DNA from 2 places in the Bacillus spongicola genome. Region 1 is predicted to be linked to the other one. Evidence: predicted binding sites of a transcription regulator. Region 1 holds the regulator's gene; the other holds the start of a gene.
What was found. Region 1 encodes NrdR, which represses ribonucleotide reductase genes. Its sites were predicted from a motif close to AACACNATATATNGTGTT; they were not measured.
Positions count from the first base shown of each region.

Region 2: U8D43_RS19280 (vitamin B12-dependent ribonucleotide reductase) is a predicted target of NrdR. The motif match lies at 3,014-3,031, and genes of this name have one in related genera.

Region 1 is NZ_JAYKTS010000040.1:438-4,976, reverse strand. It holds gene dnaI (primosomal protein DnaI) at 58-993, opposite strand; gene U8D43_RS18735 (replication initiation and membrane attachment family protein) at 1,003-2,397, opposite strand; gene nrdR (transcriptional regulator NrdR) at 2,478-2,930, opposite strand; gene U8D43_RS18725 (cytosolic protein) at 3,203-3,580, opposite strand; gene speD (adenosylmethionine decarboxylase) at 4,045-4,425, opposite strand.
Region 2 is NZ_JAYKTS010000044.1:2,451-6,989, forward strand. It holds gene U8D43_RS19280 (vitamin B12-dependent ribonucleotide reductase) at 358-2,910, opposite strand; gene lipM (octanoyltransferase LipM) at 3,256-4,092, opposite strand; gene U8D43_RS19290 (rhodanese-like domain-containing protein) at 4,215-4,539, shown strand, end outside.

The DNA of each region.
Region 1 (4,539 bases):
CTTTTTTAGAAGTGGATTTAAAGATTGCAAAAAAAAAAGCTATCTTTATATGATAGCCTATAACTCACGACGATTTGGTCCATCTAAATTAACTGGTGTCGCCAAATATTTAATTCGTTCCATAATTCGAGCGGCTTTCATTTTTTCTTCTTCTCCTCTTTGAGAATATGTTAAGTGATGTTTAAGACCCTCAAAATCGAAATTTGATGAAAAGAATGTTGGTAAATTTTCAAGCATCCGGTATTGAAGAATCGTTCCTAATATATCGTCACGAGCCCAACTAGACATCGATTCTGCCCCGATGTCATCGAGCATCAGTATTGGAGCTGACTTAATCTTCTTTAGCTTTTCATTTACGCTTTGATCTTGTAACGACTGTTTCATTTCACGAAAGAACTCAGGTATGTAGACAATTAACGAAGATATTTGCTTTTCTGCAAGCTCATTAGCAATAGCTCCAAGTAAATACGATTTCCCTACTCCGAATTTTCCGTAAAAATATAGACCCTTGCCATTCTTTTGAGAAGAATAGGATTCGACAAAATCCTTAGCTGCTTTTGCCGCTCTTAACCGAGTAGGAGTATCCAAATCAATACTTGAAAAAGTGGCATGTAATATATCTTTAGGAACATAAATGCTTTGTATAAGCTTTTCCATCTTACTTCGCTCATCATGCACTATTTTCCTTGGGCATGCTCGGTAATTTATGTCGATAACTTCTCCTCGCATAAATAGCTCTGGTTCGAATCCTGGCATCATATTTTCACAGTCCTCTAAGCTCGGACATCCTTGACATTGTTTTTCTTGAGAGGTGTACTCATAAAGTTTCATTAACCCCTTCTCAACTGTTGGGGGTGAAATTCTTGCTGAGTGCTCTTTCAGAAAACGTTGAACATCGTCATCTGCCAAAATTTCATCTTTCATCTGATTGTATGTTTGTTGAAATTTGGGAGAAGAAGCTAATTTTTTTAAAGTCTTATTAATCGGTTCCATAGCAACCTCCTACTTTTTATACTTTTTAAGCTCTTCCTCAAGCTTTTTCTTTTCGGTTTCAAAATCAAACGATGCTTCCTTCTCTTTTGGTTCATTTTCTGCAGCAGAATTATTTTCCTCAAACCAATCAGGCAACTTTTCCGTACGAACTGGTTTTTTCCTCGAAGTTGCATTGCCCTTTTTCCCTTGAGCCCATTCCAAATATTGACGATGTTCTTTTTTAGCTAAATCCATCGCTTCTTTCACTGTCGAAATGTTTTTTCTCGACCAATGGGAAGCAATTTTCTCAACATACCCTTTAGACAACTTCATATCTGTTCTGAGCATCACATAGTGAATCAGTACATTCACCACTCCAACTGGAAGCTTTTGATTCATGATGACGCCTTCTACAATTTGAAGATCACTTGTCGTCGCTTCTGCTCCATTTGAAAGATCGATAAGTAGTTCACGAGGAGAGGTGATTTCTAAATAGTGAATCAGTTTCTCTTCTTGTGTTTTCGGTTCATTTATCGATTGAGTTTGAGCCTTTTGTGACACTTTGAGACTGAGTTTCGGCAAAACCTCCCCAAATTGAAGTTGGAACCAATCTCGAGCAGCTTTTCTTAAAGATTCAATATCAATTTCATCCTCGACCAACATCGATTGAAGAACAATCCCCTTCATTTGGACAGCATCGACCCCATACAAATAGGATAGTTTCGTGATAGCTTCTTTCACATTCGGGGTAAATGCACGCCTTGGAACCATTGATTCTGATAAACCCGCAAGTAATAAGTCCATATCAAAATGAAGTGAATCTAGTTGAAGGCCCCCATTATCTCGCTCTTCAAGTAACTCTTTTTCTTGACTCACTTTGCTCAATTGTTCCGCTTCGGAGTCAGGCAATTGCAATGTATGAGACGATAAATAGATATCCTGAAACGAACGGGTCACCTCTTGAAATTCATTGTTATCAACCGTTGGGACAGAAAAAAATTCTTTCAGCTTTAAAAAATGAGCCTTTCCAATTTTACGATAAAGATAAACATTTAGAATTCCATCTGTAAAAAACTGTTGCGGAGAAAGAGGCGGTTGAATTTCATAAATAAATTTCCGTTCATCCTCTGAGCGTTTTACAAAGGTTTTCACTAAACCAATACCTTCAAGCTTGACACGAGCTTCGTATATGTTCTGTATATTAAAGGATAAAAAATCCATTAGATGATAATGTGAATATGATTCTGACCAGTGAGATTGTCTTTCAACTTCAGCCCATAATGTCATATAGAGGCTATAGCATTCCGTTCCAATCAGTGGCTGATACAAAAAGGTGAGCACTTGACGGTGATGGTCGTGCAAAAGACCGTTCACCTTCACTAGGTATGTGTCCACTGGTTGTAGTTCTTTCCAGTGTGTTTTCATAATTCTTCAACCTTTCCTGGCCTGATTACCTGTTAAAATAGAGAAAAGAGCTAAACTGAGATTATTTAGCTCAAGAATGTTCATTTTTTGATTAATTCCTTCAATTCATCTAGAAAGACATTAATATCTTTAAACTGACGATAGACAGATGCAAATCTCACGTAGGCAACTTCATCCACGATGGCTAATCGGTCCATAATCATTTCTCCAATGATATCCGATTTCACTTCTGAACTACCTTCTCTACGAAGTTCTTTCTCAATCTCTGTCGAGAGTTTATCTAATTCTTCTAGAGCGACAGGACGTTTTTCACAAGCTTTAATTAAGCCTCTTAGCATTTTCTCGCGGCTGAACTCTTCACGTGTTCCTTCTTTTTTTACGACAATCAATGGGAGCTCTTCAATTTTTTCAAAGGTCGTAAACCTGTGAGCACATTCTTCACATTCCCTCCTGCGTCGAATGGAGCGGCCCTCATCGACCGGTCGAGAATCCACAACCCTAGTTGCATTTGACTGACAAGATGGACACTTCATTTCATCAACTCCGCCTCAAAAAATCTATTACTTTCATCTTATAGAAAAGAGGACTAATACACAAGTGGTGGCCATAGTGAATCTAGTTTATCGGACACACTAACTTTCAAAAAGGCTGTTTTGGAAAAGTTTGCTACTTTTCGAACCAGTCTATAAACGGTGATATAGCTTTGTTTCGGGCATCATTTACGAAAAGCGAAAGTGGCTGCCCTGCGGCGTCAGGCAAAGTATACGAAAAGAGCCTTCAAAAAAAACAACAAGTCCGAATCGACTTATTGTTGAAAGGGTTTTAACTTTTGATTTAGTCCATTGTACAAAGCTAATACTTCGCTCTTTAGTTTTGGATATGCACCCGTTAGAATCATCTTTTCTGACGTGACCTTAAAATCGACCGCTGTTTCGAAAGGACGTACAGTCAATACAGTTGCCACAATAAATAATTTACCCTTTTTTCCAACCAATATCTCACCATGATCTTTTGATATTGACTGAATCGTATACTCTTTTGCTGCAAACAACTCTTCAACGGCTGCAAAAGCCTTGTCAAATGAAGATTTATAATATTTCGTCCTTAACTCTTTATCTAAATTTGAATCCGACGTTTCACACTCTTGGCTAAACCGAATAAATGCTCTTTTAAAACTTCCCATTATTGAATTCTCCCCAATCCTATGTAAATATTATAAAGTTGCTTTCCCAAAGTTTGTTGCATTTCGTATCAGTTAATTATTTATGTTATAGCTTTGATTCGGGCATCATTTCGCCTGTTTTTGATGGAAATCAACAGTGAATTGAAGGATTTAGTTAAACATCAGATGAAATAGCCACAATGCATACGAAAAGAGCCTATTATAAACTTATTCGTCCATTTATGAATTAGGCTCTATTCGCATCCTTTGTTGCATAGAGCATATAAAAACGATTTGAGCACTCTTTTCTTTCCTCGCTTCGAGTGAAAAAGAATGCGAAAAGATGCCCGAAACCATTCTTCATCACGAAATAAGGAGTAATACGAAAAGTCACAATCTTTGTGAAAACAGCCATGAATTAAACTTATATTGCACCATACGAAAAGAGGTGTATGAATCATACACCTCCTCTGCATCTATTTGAATTAAAGTATTTTAGCTTCTGGTTGTTTTGTTTGAACTGGTCCCATTCCTCGTGGAAGTTCAATATTTTCACGTGTTTGAGCGTTTAATGCTTCTGCTATGTAGTTAGCCGCAATATTTGGATCCATTTCTCCACATGTGTAAACATCAATACTAGCATACCCGTGTTCAGGGAAGCTATGAATGGTTAAATGTGATTCAGAAATGATTACAACACCACTTACTCCTTGTGGCGCAAATTTATGAAAGGCTACTTCTCTCACTTCAGCACCTGATTTTAGTGCAGCATCAACAAAAATTTGCTCAATTAACTCCATACTGTTAAGTTTTTCAAAATCACAGCCCCATAATTCTGAAATAACATGACGACCCATTGTTTCCATTAGTCGTTTCCCCCTTTGACTTCGATTTTTTTTCGTCAAAATGAACTTTTATCTTATGCAGTTATACAACGGCCACGGGGGAAAGTTAGTCCGAAGAGGTCCTAACCCTTTAAG
Region 2 (4,539 bases), on a different contig from region 1:
TTTTGGAATATGAGTACCCCTTTCAAATAAGAGGTTCATTAAATTTTCAATTCTCTATTTCTTCATCACATGATTGCTGCTCTTTAGTTTAGTACATTCCATTGTTCTATTCCTTAATTTTGTTTCAAGATATAAAAAAGGGTAATTTTTCTATTATCTCAAGTTCAAGTCTTCAACAATCCTATTCTTGAATAACTATATTGTCGTTCAGATTTTCTATCTCTAATTATAAAAATCCCTTTGGATATATATCCAAAGGGATTTTTATAATTATCGCGAATTTATTCAAAACATCAAATCTTTTTTATAAACATCGTGACTTTGTTTCAAATCTACATAAGGTTACACTCTCTTTCGTCACAATCCACACTTCAGCTGTGCGCCACAATTCGTGCACGTATTACAGCCACCAATTTCTTTGACTGTTCCTTTTCGACAAACTGGACAAGTATTGCCTACTTCAGATCCAATCGTTACATTTGTTGAACGGATTTCTTGGATAGTGTCCACCAAAACGACTTTATTTTGATTTACTTTCTTTTCATGTTTGTCTTGACTGTTTTCTTCAGCTTTTAATGTTAAGACTTGGGAATCACGGCTTCCGTCCACGTATACCGTGCCACCCTTCGCACCGCCTTTATATAGTTGCTCATAAACCTTTTCTACTTGCTCGACAGCGAATCCTTGCGGCGCATTAACCGTTTTGGAAATCGAGCTATCAATCCAGCGTTGAATCACGCACTGCACATCAGCATGAGCTTCTGGTTTTAATTCCATTGCAGTGACGAACCAGTGAGGTAAATGTGCTTCATCAGCAGAAGGAGTCCTTTGTAAATACTCTTGGACGATATCCGCTTTCACTTCAATGAATTTCCCCAACCTTCCGCTTCGATAATACGTGAACGAGAAGTATGGTTCTAATCCTGTAGATACACCTACCATCGTACCTGTGCTACCCGTAGGAGCTACTGTGAGTAGATGAGAATTACGGATACCATGTTGTAAAATAGACAAGCGAATCTCCTCAGGCATATTAACCATAAAGCCTGTATCAATAAATTTTTGTCGTAAAGATAGGGTTTCTTCCTCTGTTTCTCCCTTAAGAAATGGAAAACTGCCTTTTTCTTTTGCTAACTCAACAGATTCCTTATACGCGGCTACAGCAATCGTTTCAAAAACTTGATCGACGAGCTTATTCCCCTCAGGTGATCCGTATTCTTTTTCACAATAAATCAGTAAATCTGCTAAGCCCATGACTCCAAGGCCTACACGACGTTCACCAAGAGCTTGCTTCTTGTTGTCTGCAAGAAAGTATGGGGTCGCATCAATTACGTTATCTTGTAGACGCACACCAACCTTAACCGTTTCTTTCAATTTTTCAAAATTAACAGTTTTCGTTTCTTTATTTGCAAACTGAGCTAAATTCACTGCAGCAAGATTACATACACTATACGGAGCAAGTGGTTGCTCCCCACACGGATTTGTGGCGACTACCTTCTGCCCATACGCCTTCGCATTCGTTTTATCGTTGGCATTATCAATAAAGAAAATCCCTGGTTCTGCGGAGTAGGTTGCACAAATATTAATCAAATTCCATAACTCTTTTGCTTGAATTCTGCGATATGTTCTTACTGCATATCCAGAATTCTCCCACTCGCGTACGTCTCCTATTTCATGCCAGTGATCATTATAAGCTTTCATCTCAGCTTCATTATATTTTTCAACGTCTGGAAAACGAAGATCATACTCCTCATCACGCTCAACTGCATTCATAAAATCACTTGTTAAACAAACAGAAATATTAGCTCCCGTTAAAAACTCTGAATTATGAACCGAATACGACCCGCCTGTAGCTAATTTATCTTTGGCATCTGCAATAATTTCTGCATCAAACCCCCCATAGCCGGGAATATGCTGATAATTGACGATTCCTTGGTACATTGACCGCTCTTGGGCTGTTAAAGGTGTGAATTTCAGCTTCGCAATAGCTGCTTTTTTAATCTGCTCATCTTCTGTGTTTTCAAGCAGAAAGCGAAGAATTGCAGGGTTTTGCATCTTTGAGATAATAAATTCAATAATATCAGGATGCCAATCTGATAACATAATCATCTGAGCACCGCGTCTTGATCCACCTTGCTCAACAAGATGAGTAAGCTTCGCAATATCATCCAGCCAGGAAACAGATCCTGAGGACTTTCCATTAACTCCTTTTGCTAATGCATTACGAGGACGGAGCGTTGACCCATTTGTTCCAACTCCTCCCCCGCGACTCATAATTTCCATGACCTGTTTTCGATGCTCGGAAATGCCTTCTCTTGAATCTTGAACAAATGGCATAACGTAACAATTAAAATAGGTAACGTCCGTTTCAGCTCCCGCTCCATATAAAACCCGTCCAGCTGGAACAAAGTTTAACTGAGAAAGCTCTTGATAAAAATTTTGGAACCATTCTTGCCGCTTTTCCTCAGTCGTTTCAACTGAAGCTAATCCTGTCGCATTTCTTTTAGCAATTTGCTCATAGTACACTTCTAGAGGTTTTTCTATCACATCAATATTACGCGTAACAATGCCCGCTTTAGCTTCTAATGGATGGTCAATGCCACTACGAAATTCTTCTTCGATCCATACATCTGCCGTTTTGTCTTCCCAATTAATTTTTTTAATAAACCCTAATCCTCTTGCTGGGAATTTCGGGTCATCCTTAATCGTTAAAACGACAAAGTCCCCTTCTGTCAATGTCATTTTCTCCGTGTCCTTAAATGAATAACGATCAATCATCACTAAGCGAGAAACGCCCTTATGAGACATATTCATATCACTTGTCACCGGATGCACCTGAGAAAATAACCCAATGTCTTTGTTTAATCTTTCGACGTTAATCGACATTTTTCCGCTTGAAACTACGGACATGTAGACAACTCCTTCGTATATAGTTATGGCTACCGAGTTATTTCTTAGTTGTTGAATATGAAGTATCCATATGTATAGGGATAAAACCCTTTTTCATTAACCACACACAATATATAGTGTGATTAGTCTTTATGAATATACTATATATAGATAAAATGGTCAACCACTAAAATTTGTGTCAAATGAAAAATACGCTGATAGATAGAGGAAAACGAAGGATATCGAAGAAATATATGGATTATAAAAAGGAATAGAAATGGTTTTAAGGTTGCACAAATTGTCGTACTCTGAACTCCTTGACAAACAAGAAAAAAGCATCCATAGGCGCTTTTTTCTCGAAAAAAATTATCTTTTAAAATTCCAGCCTCGACTTTCATATTTACTGAAAGCAAGTTCTTCTACATAGACCCGTTCTTCTTTTGTAAGCTCATAGGGTTCTAGTTGTATAGATAATCCCTCTTCAAACCCTTTTTTAAAAGCTATTTTCGCTTCTTCTATCCTAATTACATGATCAGAAATATCATTGATGGCGACTGCCTTGTTTTTAAATGCTCGTTGCATCCTGTCTTTTACTCGGTCATTTGGATAATTAAATAAACTAAAAAGCTTATCTTCGTCTAGGTCAAGCAGGATTGATCCGTGTTGTAAGATGACTCCTTTTTGCCTAGTTTGCGCACTACCTGCCACTTTTCTGCCTTCAACAACGAGCTCATACCAGCTGGGTGCATCGAAGCATACAGAAGAACGGGGGTTTTTCAAACTACTTCGTTCTTCCTCCGTTCTAGGTACCGCGAAATAGGCGTCAAATCCTAGAAGTTGAAAGCCTTTAAGGATACCTTCAGAAATCACACGATATGCTTCAGTAACAGTTTTTGGCATATCAGGATGCTCTTCACTTACAATTACGCTGTAGGTTAACTCATGTTCATGCAGAACCCCACGACCACCCGTTGGACGGCGAACAAACCCTAGATTATGTTTTTTGACCATTTCTAGGTTGATTTCACGTTCTATCTTCTGAAAATAGCCAATAGAAAGGGTTGCTGGATTCCAACCATAAAAACGAATCGTAGGTGGGATCATCCCTTCACTATGCCAATCAAGTAACGCTTCATCTAATGCCATATTAAAGTATGGGGAGCAATTACCACTATCAATAAATCGCCAAATTTCTTTTTTCATTTTTCCACCCTCAATTTCCTATTCAATCGTCTTTTAGTCTATCAAATGCCTTCAAAAATAGAAAGAAGAAGCACATATAGCAATTTTCTTTTGATTCTATGAGAGAAAATGAATATAATAGTATGTATCGTATAAGTTTGAAAGGGGAAAGAAAGTTGGCAACTTGGCAAATCATCTTAATTATTCTAGTTGGACTTACTGTTTATGCTGCTATAATGTTCTTTAGGCAAAAGCGAGTACTAAAAAAATTGAACGAGGAAGAGTTCCGTGCAGGCTATCGTAAAGCGCAGTTGATCGATGTACGTGAAGCGAATGAGTTTGATGCTGGCCATATCCTTGGCGCACGAAACATTCCACTTTCGCAAATGAAAACGCGTTTAAAAGAAATTCGTCCAGACCAGCCTGTCTATTTTTACTGTCAAAGCGGTATGAGAAGTGGTCGGGCAG